DNA from 2 places in the Metallumcola ferriviriculae genome. Region 1 is predicted to be linked to the other one. Evidence: a T-box and tRNA genes for the amino acid it is inferred to sense, from the RefSeq annotation. Region 1 holds a T-box; the other holds one or more tRNA genes.
What was found. A T-box is a leader RNA that pairs with one kind of tRNA and senses whether it is charged. The one in region 1 lies ahead of metG (methionine--tRNA ligase), so its partner is inferred to be a tRNA-Met.
Positions count from the first base shown of each region.

Region 2: it has a tRNA-Met gene. The T-box ahead of metG (methionine--tRNA ligase) is inferred to sense a tRNA for this amino acid. The anticodon was not compared.

Region 1 covers NZ_CP121694.1:267,290-271,712, forward strand. The annotation lists gene metG (methionine--tRNA ligase) at 1-1,709, opposite strand, end outside; T-box leader at 1,927-2,156, opposite strand; gene MFMK1_RS01410 (AbrB/MazE/SpoVT family DNA-binding domain-containing protein) at 2,349-2,600, shown strand; gene rsmI (16S rRNA (cytidine(1402)-2'-O)-methyltransferase) at 2,712-3,569, opposite strand; gene MFMK1_RS01420 (tRNA1(Val) (adenine(37)-N6)-methyltransferase) at 3,571-4,320, opposite strand; gene MFMK1_RS01425 (initiation-control protein YabA) at 4,298-4,423, opposite strand, start outside.
Region 2 covers NZ_CP121694.1:131,758-136,180, reverse strand. The annotation lists gene rlmB (23S rRNA (guanosine(2251)-2'-O)-methyltransferase RlmB) at 1-415, shown strand, start outside; gene MFMK1_RS00730 (NYN domain-containing protein) at 424-933, shown strand; gene sigH (RNA polymerase sporulation sigma factor SigH) at 1,103-1,750, shown strand; tRNA gene MFMK1_RS00720 (tRNA-Thr) at 1,854-1,929, shown strand; tRNA gene MFMK1_RS00715 (tRNA-Tyr) at 1,945-2,030, shown strand; tRNA gene MFMK1_RS00710 (tRNA-Met) at 2,082-2,157, shown strand; tRNA gene MFMK1_RS00705 (tRNA-Thr) at 2,167-2,242, shown strand; gene MFMK1_RS00700 (M48 family metallopeptidase) at 2,448-3,668, shown strand; gene tuf (elongation factor Tu) at 3,873-4,423, shown strand, end outside.

The DNA.
Region 1 (4,423 bases):
TTGTCCGTTTTCTCAACTTTTTCAGCAGCTAATACTTCGGCTACCCTTAATTCAACATTGGCGAAATCACTAATATCAATCATTTTTTTCTCCTCTTGGTTTTCCTTCTTCTGCGGCTTTTTCTCTTTTAGTGGGGGGGCAGGTTTGTCTTTATCCTTACCCATCTCCTCTTCGTTTACCTGAATGCGCGGAAAGATCGGCTCCCCACGGTCAACCTTGGTCCCGCTGGGAAATAACCCCCATTGTTTACTGCTTTCCCATGCCTGCAGTTCCTCCGTGCCTTGCACACCCAACTGCTGCCATATCTTATCAAGCAGATTCGGCATGAATGGGCTGCATAACACCGTCACTATCCTTATCGCTTCCACAAGATTATACATCACCGAAGCCAATCTATCGGCTTTGGCTTCATCTTTGGCCAAACTCCAAGGTGCCGTGTTTTCAATGTATTTATTCGCTTTGTTTACCAGTTCCCAAATAACCGCAAGAGAATTAGCCAGTTCCATCTTTTCTATCAGTGCCTCTACTCTTGCTGGCAGTACAGCGGCCAGTTCAATTAATTCTTGGTCTTCTGGTAGTTGGGTGCCGGGCTTAGGAACTAACCCTCCGCAAAACTTATCCACCATGGCCGTGGTGCGACTAAGCAAGTTTCCTAAATCATTAGCTAAATCCATATTAATTCGATGGATAAGCGCATCTTCCGAATAGCTGCCATCATTGCCATAAGGCATTTCTCTAAGAAGAAAATAACGCACCGCATCTACTCCGTACTTTTCAATTAACACTAGTGGGTCCACTACATTGCCTTTGGATTTTGACATCTTGCCACCCGAGAGCAACAACCAGCCATGTCCGAATACCTGTTTAGGCAAAGGAATACCTGCAGCCAATAAGATAATAGGCCAAATAATAGTATGGAATCGCACTATGTCCTTACCGACTAAGTGTATATCCGCCGGCCAATAATTATTAAACTTGTTGGGTTTGTCCAAATAGCCGATTGCGGAGATATAGTTAGTCAATGCATCAAACCAGACATAAATTACATGGTTGGAATCAATTGGTACTGGGATACCCCAATCAAAAGTGGTACGAGACACACAAAGGTCTTCCAAACCCTGATTAATAAAGCTTACCATTTCATTTCGGCGGGACACCGGTTGAATAAATCCCGGGTGTTGATCAATGTATGCTAACAGTTGATCAGCATATTTACTCATCCGGAAGAAGTAACTCTCTTCTTTCAGCAATTCCACCTCTCGCCCACAATCAGGGCATTTCCCCTCTTCTAACTGTCGATCCATCCAGAAAGTTTCGCAAGGGGTGCAATACCATCCTTCATATTCAGATTTATAAATGTCACCCCTTTGGTAAATTGCTTTAAATATATGCTGGACTACTTTGATGTGTCTTTCCTCAGAGGTACGAATAAAGTCATCATTAGTTATCAGCAGTTTATCCCATAGATGCTTAAAGTTAGCGACTATACCATCTACATATTGAATAGGTGTCATTCCCTCGCTTTTCGCCTTACGCTCAATCTTTTGGCCGTGTTCATCCGACCCCGTGAGGAACATGACGTCGTAACCGCGCATCCGTTTATACCTAGCCATTGTATCGGCCGCCACAGTGGTGTACGCATGACCAATGTGCAAATTATCACTAGGATAATAAATTGGTGTGGTGATATAATAACTCTTCTTACTCACAATAATACCCCCTTAAAATGAACAAAAGCATTTCATGCCTTTCGGCACTTAAAGGTAATGCTTTTGTTCTTACCCAGGGAACCCCTGGTTCCCTAGGTCGCTTCGCTGTGACCCTCCTGCATTTAACATAAGGGGGCAAGCCCCCTTAACAACCCCCATGTATAGGAAATTATCCACAACCCATAATTTCCTATACATATAATAAAACTCCCATCCCTTTAGGGACGAGAGGTTCGCGGTACCACCCTAATTCACCCATTAAACTTTGGGTCTCATGAAAGCTTGGCTTCCTACCTTAACGCGGTAGAACGGTTCTACCTACTAGACGTGACGCCTTTCAGTGAACAACTCCGGGGCCATTTTTAGCAATCCATTGGTACGGGCTCACACCAACCCCGCTCGCTGATAACCTAGGCTTTGCCTACTCTTCCCCATCAATGCCTTTAATTTTCTATAGCTGTTTCTTTTACTGCTTTGTATTATAAATTTCCCCTTCCTTCATGTCAAGTTTTCCCTAATTTTCAAACTCTTACTCAATTTATAATTTTTTACAATTTGTCTGTTGACTTTAACTGGAACAACTGGTATCATTTACTTGTAATAACGTGTCGAATATTGTAGATAAGAGAGGTGAAACCCATGATCAAATCAACAGGCATAGTAAGAAAAGTGGACGAGCTGGGTAGAGTGGTTATTCCCATTGAACTGCGCCGTACATTGGGTATAGAGGAAAAAGATGCCCTAGAAATTTATGTTGATGCCGAAAAGATTATTCTTCGGAAATATGAGCCAGCCTGTGTTTTTTGTGGCAATGCCGAAGATGTAGAAATCTTCAAGGGCAAGAATGTCTGCCGCAACTGCGCCGCTTCTATGGCAAATAAAGCTGGTTAAAAGCTTTTGTAGCATTAGCATTATATTTTGTTAAGGTTGGCTTCTTCAGCCAACCTTTTTTGTTCTTCCTATCTTAGCTTTGAGCTGGAGGGCTCATAACAATTTTATTCATTATTCCTTATCATTTTGTTGATGATACTGGGCATATACCTCCCTCTTAGGCAAACCTCTCTCCCGGGCGGTTTCTTTTATGGCATTATTAGTAGTATACCCCCTATTAATAAGGAGTTTTATTTGTTCATCAGTGGTTATATTCTCCCACCATGCTGTTTCCCTTTTATCCGCCGCTGCTAAATTTCCGCCAATAATCAGGCAAAATTCCCCTTTTATGTCCCGTTTTGCCAATATGTCCTCTAACTCGCCCAGTGTCCCTCGCAGTATCTCCTCGAATTTTTTCGTCAATTCCCGGGCAATAACGGCCCTTCGTTCAGCCCCTAAATATTCCACACATAATGCTAGTGTCTTTATGATTCGATGTGGTGCCTCGTAGATAATAATAGTCCGGTCCTCATCCAGTAAGGCCTGTAAACGTTTCTTGACCTCTTCCTTTTTTCTTGGGAGAAATCCTTCAAATACAAACCTATCTGTAGGCAGTCCCGATACTACTAAGGCTGCCAGTGACGCACTGGGCCCAGGTATAGGAGCAACGCGCAGCCCATTTGCTACTGCCTCAGCAACTATTACAAATCCAGGGTCAGAGATAGCTGGCATGCCTGCATCCGAAACCAACGCTACATCCTGCCCGGCCCGCAGTTTCTCCAGCAGTTGTTGGGATCGCTCCCGGGCGTTGTGTTGGTGATAACTTATTAGTTGAGTGTTGATTTCAAAATGATTTAGCAGTTTTTTGGTATGTCTGGTGTCTTCCGCTGCAATTATTGCTGCATCTTTTAATGTTTCCAGCGCCCTAAATGAAATATCCCCCAAGTTACCAATCGGGGTGCCCACCAAATAAAGGGTTCCCTCGGGCACATTAATCACCACCATAAAATATTTCTACCATTTCAGCAGTATATTGACCATCGTCGTTATATACTATTAATGGCTTTTCTACTACCAATCTTTTATTTACCTGTTTCTCACCTTCTAATAGCAAAAGCTCAGCCGGTTTCTCCAGCTGAGAATGAACAAAACGCAATCGCACCGGCCGCAGCCGATTATTAACAAATTCTGAAATGAGTTCCGATAATCTCTCCTGTTTATACACCAGTGCAACCCGTCCGGCGGGTTTTACTAACCGCGCCGCCGCACGAACCACCTGAGGTAATGCACAGCTTATTTCTTCAGTTGCAATGCTTCTTTGCATAGAAGGGCTGCGGCCACCAGTGCCAACAATTCTATATGGTGGATTACTAACAACTATATCAAAGTGCCCTAAACCCCATTTTTCCTCAATTGCGGTGAGGTCTCCCTGTTCAATAAACACCTGGGAGGAAAGATTATTTAATCGGACATTCTTCTTGGCCAGGTCGGCCATTTCCGCTTGAATTTCCACCCCGTAGACTTTTGTTTCAGGAACCCTTGCCGTCAATAGCAAGGGGACAGCCCCAACGCCACAGCCAAGATCTGCCACTAAATCTCCGGGTTCCGGTGCTGCAAATGCAGATAAAAGCACCGCGTCCAGTCCCATACGGTATCCTTTTCGCGGCTGCCACAGCTTGCGCTTTTTTAAAATTAGATCATCGAGAGTCAAATCACTCTTACCCATGACTCTGTCCGCCATCTCCTGCCCTTTTAAGAAAGCTCAAACAAAATAAACAGTCTTCGCCGGCACTTCGGTAGCTGCCAAAGTGTGCCGGGCAAACATGAAAACTTTCTTCATAAAG
Region 2 (4,423 bases), 140 kb from region 1:
TTTTGGCGCGATTTTACGTACGGCAGAGGCCGCGGGAGTTAAGGCGTTAATTATTCCCAATCGCCGTGCCGTGGGCATGACACCCGCGGTATTAAAGGTAGCTGCTGGTGCTGTTGAGCACGTTCCGGTGGTTGCTGTAACCAATTTAGCCCGTACTATAGACCAGCTTAAAGACCAAGGATTCTGGGTGATGGGTGCACAAGCGGGTGCGGCACAGAGTATCTATCAGACAGACATGCGCATGCCGTTGGTGCTGGCAATAGGCAGCGAAGGTAAGGGACTCAGTCGTTTGGTTAAGGAAAAGTGTGATTTTTTGGTGAGTATCCCACTGATGGGTAAGTTAAATTCTTTAAACGCTGCCAGCGCGGCTGCAGTGGTAATTTTTGAGGCATTACGCCAGCGATTGGACGGATAGGTGATGTAATGGAAGACATTTTAATCGTAGATGGCTACAATGTTATCAGCGCCTGGCCGGAATTAATTGCGCTCAAGAATACCAGTTATGCCCACGCCAGGGACAAATTGCTGCAAATACTCAGTGACTATCGGGGATTTACCGGTATAGAAATTGTGGTGGTTTTTGACGCGCACTTGGTAAAGGGTGGTATCCAACGCGGGGAAACACTGGCGGGAATCCAAGTTATTTTCAGTGGTGAAGGGGAAACTGCTGATATGATTATTGAAAAACTGGTTGATCAATTACCCGGGGAAATGGCTATTGCGGTGGCAACATCGGATTGGGCGGAACAAAGGCTGGTTATGCAGCGTGGGGCAATGCGGTTATCTGCTCGTGACTTACTGCGGAAAGTAACTCATGCAAAACAGAACAGCCAAAAGTATTTCATTAATAAAAAAAACGATAAAGCTGCGTTGGACTTGAGATTAGCTGAAAATGTGAGGAAAACACTGGAAAAATGGCGGCGAGGCAAATAGGGATGAGGATATTCCAGATTTGGCGCAGCCTGTAAACTTAGCTTGATTTAGAGGGATATTTTATGTATAATTACTTATGTGCTGGACAACCTAGCATTTTTGTTATGCTCCATTTGATTAAAAAGGCATTTTATATGCCTTCTGAAAATTAAAAAATGGAGGCGATGTCATGAGCATTAACGCCCCGAAAGAAACGTACCAAACTTATGAAGTAATGGTTGACGAAGACATTGTAACCTTAGCTAAGGACGGGGATGATGTAGCTCAAGAATACCTAATCAATAAGTACAAGAATTTTGTCCGCGCAAAGGCAAGGTCTTACTTTCTTATCGGCGCGGACCGGGAAGACATTATCCAGGAAGGCATGATTGGCTTATATAAAGCTATACGTGATTTCCGCTGTGATAAGTTATCTTCCTTCAGAGCTTTTGCTGAACTTTGTATTACCCGGCAGATTATTACTGCCATCAAAACAGCTACACGCCAAAAGCATATTCCGCTTAATTCCTATGTATCCCTAAATAAACCCATCTATGATGAAGATTCTGACCGCACCTTGCTGGATGTGATTTCGGGCTCTAAAATTACGGATCCTGAAGAATTGATAGTCAGCCGTGAAGAGTTTGATGACATCGAAGAAAAGATGGGAGAAATTTTAAGTTCATTGGAATGGAAAGTTCTTATGGCATATTTGGAAGGCAAGTCTTATCAGGAAATTGCCATGGAATTAAAAAGACATGTCAAGTCCATTGATAATGCCTTGCAACGGGTTAAACGCAAGTTAGAAAGATATCTGGAAAAGCGAGATAGCAATTAATAAGGGCCTGTTCGGGATGTTTTTTTAAACTACCATAATTTTTCAGCAGTAATATGTTGACGGCCTATTTTTAAAATGCTATAATACTCCTTGTCGCCGTCGAGCCGACGTAGCTCAATTGGTAGAGCAGCTGACTTGTAATCAGCAGGTTGCGGGTTCGAGTCCCATCGTCGGCTCCACACTTTAATACACATGGAGAGGTTCCCGAGTTGGCCAAAGGGGGCAGACTGTAAATCTGCTGGCTCAGCCTTCACTGGTTCGAATCCAGTCCTCTCCACCAAAATTGAATGATACCGAGAGGTGGACAGATTCCACCTCTCACTTATCCTAATGCGGGGTGGAGCAGTTGGCAGCTCGTCGGGCTCATAACCCGGAGGTCATAGGTTCGAATCCTATCCCCGCAACCATTTTTTTAGGCCCATATAGCTCAGGAGGTAGAGCGTCGCCTTGGTAAGGCGGAGGTCTCCGGTTCAACCCCGGATATGGGCTCCAGAAAAAACATTAGTATTCCAGGCCTTGCGGGGTTTGGAATTTTTTCGTTTTAAGCTGCAAATCAGCTTCATGGGGTTGAATGACGTGACGCTGGATCGGTCTTTAGCAGCTTTTCATTCTCGGAAACTAAGAGCATACTTCTAAATTGCCGGTATTATAGTATATTAATTAGGAAACTTTAGAATTGGTGGGGGAGATATTAAATATGAAAGGAAAAGGGATATTGTTAGCATTAATTGCGGTCAGTGGGGCAACAATGGTACTTTACCTGTATTTCACCTTATTTCCGGGCAAGGTGGAACCAAGCGTATTTAAGTATTTTTCTTTGGAGCAGGTGATGAATGGGCGGCGGTATCAGAAAAGCGGACAGTTGGTCTTTGTGCTTTCCTTTACGGTGCAGGTGGTCGTATTATCGTGGTTATTATTTAGCGGCAAGGGGTCTGAATTGGCTGGATGGGCGATGAACGCGGCGGGTGGGCGTCGTCTGGCTGCGGCGATAATATTTTTTTTAGTGTTGTGGCTGTTATTAAAAGCGGCAGTTCTTCCGTTTCAGATGTATAGCGGGTATTACTTACAACACCAATGGGGTTTTTCTACTCAGGCACTGGGCAGTTGGTGGCAAGACTACTTGATTAGCAGCGGGTTGGAGCTGGTGCTTACGACAGCGGGGGTTGCGGTTTTGATTGCTGTAATGCAGCGCAGTCCTAGTCATTGGTGGTTGATAATCAGCATCTTAATGGGTGCTTGGATGTTAGTGCAGGCATTTTTATGGCCGGTGTTGATAGCGCCTATATTTAATCAATTCAGACCGGTCACCGATGCTAAAGTATTATCAATGGTAGAACAGATATCAGAACGAGCCGGAGTAGATATAAACCAAGTATTAATAATGGATGCAAGTAAGCGTACCACCAAGGCCAATGCATATTTCACCGGAGTGGGTCAAACTAAAAGGATTGTCTTATATGATAATTTGTTGAATGACTATACTCCGGAGGAGGTAGAGGCGGTAGTTGCCCATGAAATGGCGCATTGGAAACTTGGCCACATCAGCCGGGGACTTTTTTACGCATTTGCGGGCACTCTTTTATTGTGGTTTATTTTGTATCTATGGTTAGGCATAACCGGACTAACCATTCAAAGATTCTTCGGACCTGAGGTATTAGCGGCAATAATGTTGTTTATAGTGCTGGTTTCATTTCTAGCAAATCCTTTTCAAAATGCACTATCGCGGGGAATGGAAACAGAGGCAGACACTATGGCGGTTGGTTTGACCGCCAACCCAAGTGGTTCAATCTCCCTGCTGAGGCACTTAGCAGCAAAAGATATGGCAGATATTGACCCGCCAGGTTTTGTAGAATGGTTCTCCTACAGCCACCCGGCAGTTGGGGGGAGAATAGAAGCTATTGATAGCTTGAGACGATAGTCAAAGCACCTGAAAAACGTCCTTTGCCGGTTAGGTATTATTTGACAGTAAATATAAAATAATATAAAATAAAACTGAATGTACAAACTTAAATTTTCCAAATATTATTAGCAGGAATAGGTGGCTTTTTATAGAAAAAAACTATAGGGTATACGGGGGCGCTGTTGCTCCTCGAAGGAAGTTACATATTAGGAGGGAATTTTTATGGCTAAGCAAAAGTTTGAGAGAACAAAACCGCACGTAAACGTAGGGACAATTGGTCACGTGGACCACGGCAAAACTACGCTGACAGCAGCGATTACTTTTACCCTGTCAAAGGGCGGCGGTGCCGTAGCTACGGCATATGACCAGATTGATAACGCCCCAGAGGAGAAAGAGCGTGGCATCACCATTTCCACAGCCCACGTAGAATATGAGACTGACAATCGGCACTATGCACACGTTGACTGCCCCGGCCACGCAGACTATGTGAAAAACATGATCACCGGAGCAGCTCAAATGGACGGAGCTATTTTGGTAGTAAGCGCAGCAGACGGTCCGATGCCCCAGACACGTGAGCACATTTTGTTGGCGCGTCAGGTAGGCGTACCTTATATCGTAGTATTCCTAAATAAAGCGGACATGGTAGATGACGAAGAATTAATGGAACTTGTAGAAATGGAAGTAAGAGAGCTTCTAAGTGAATATGAGTTCCCCGGTGACGACATTCCCATAGTATCCGGATCTGCACTAAAGGCATTGGAATGCGGCTGCGG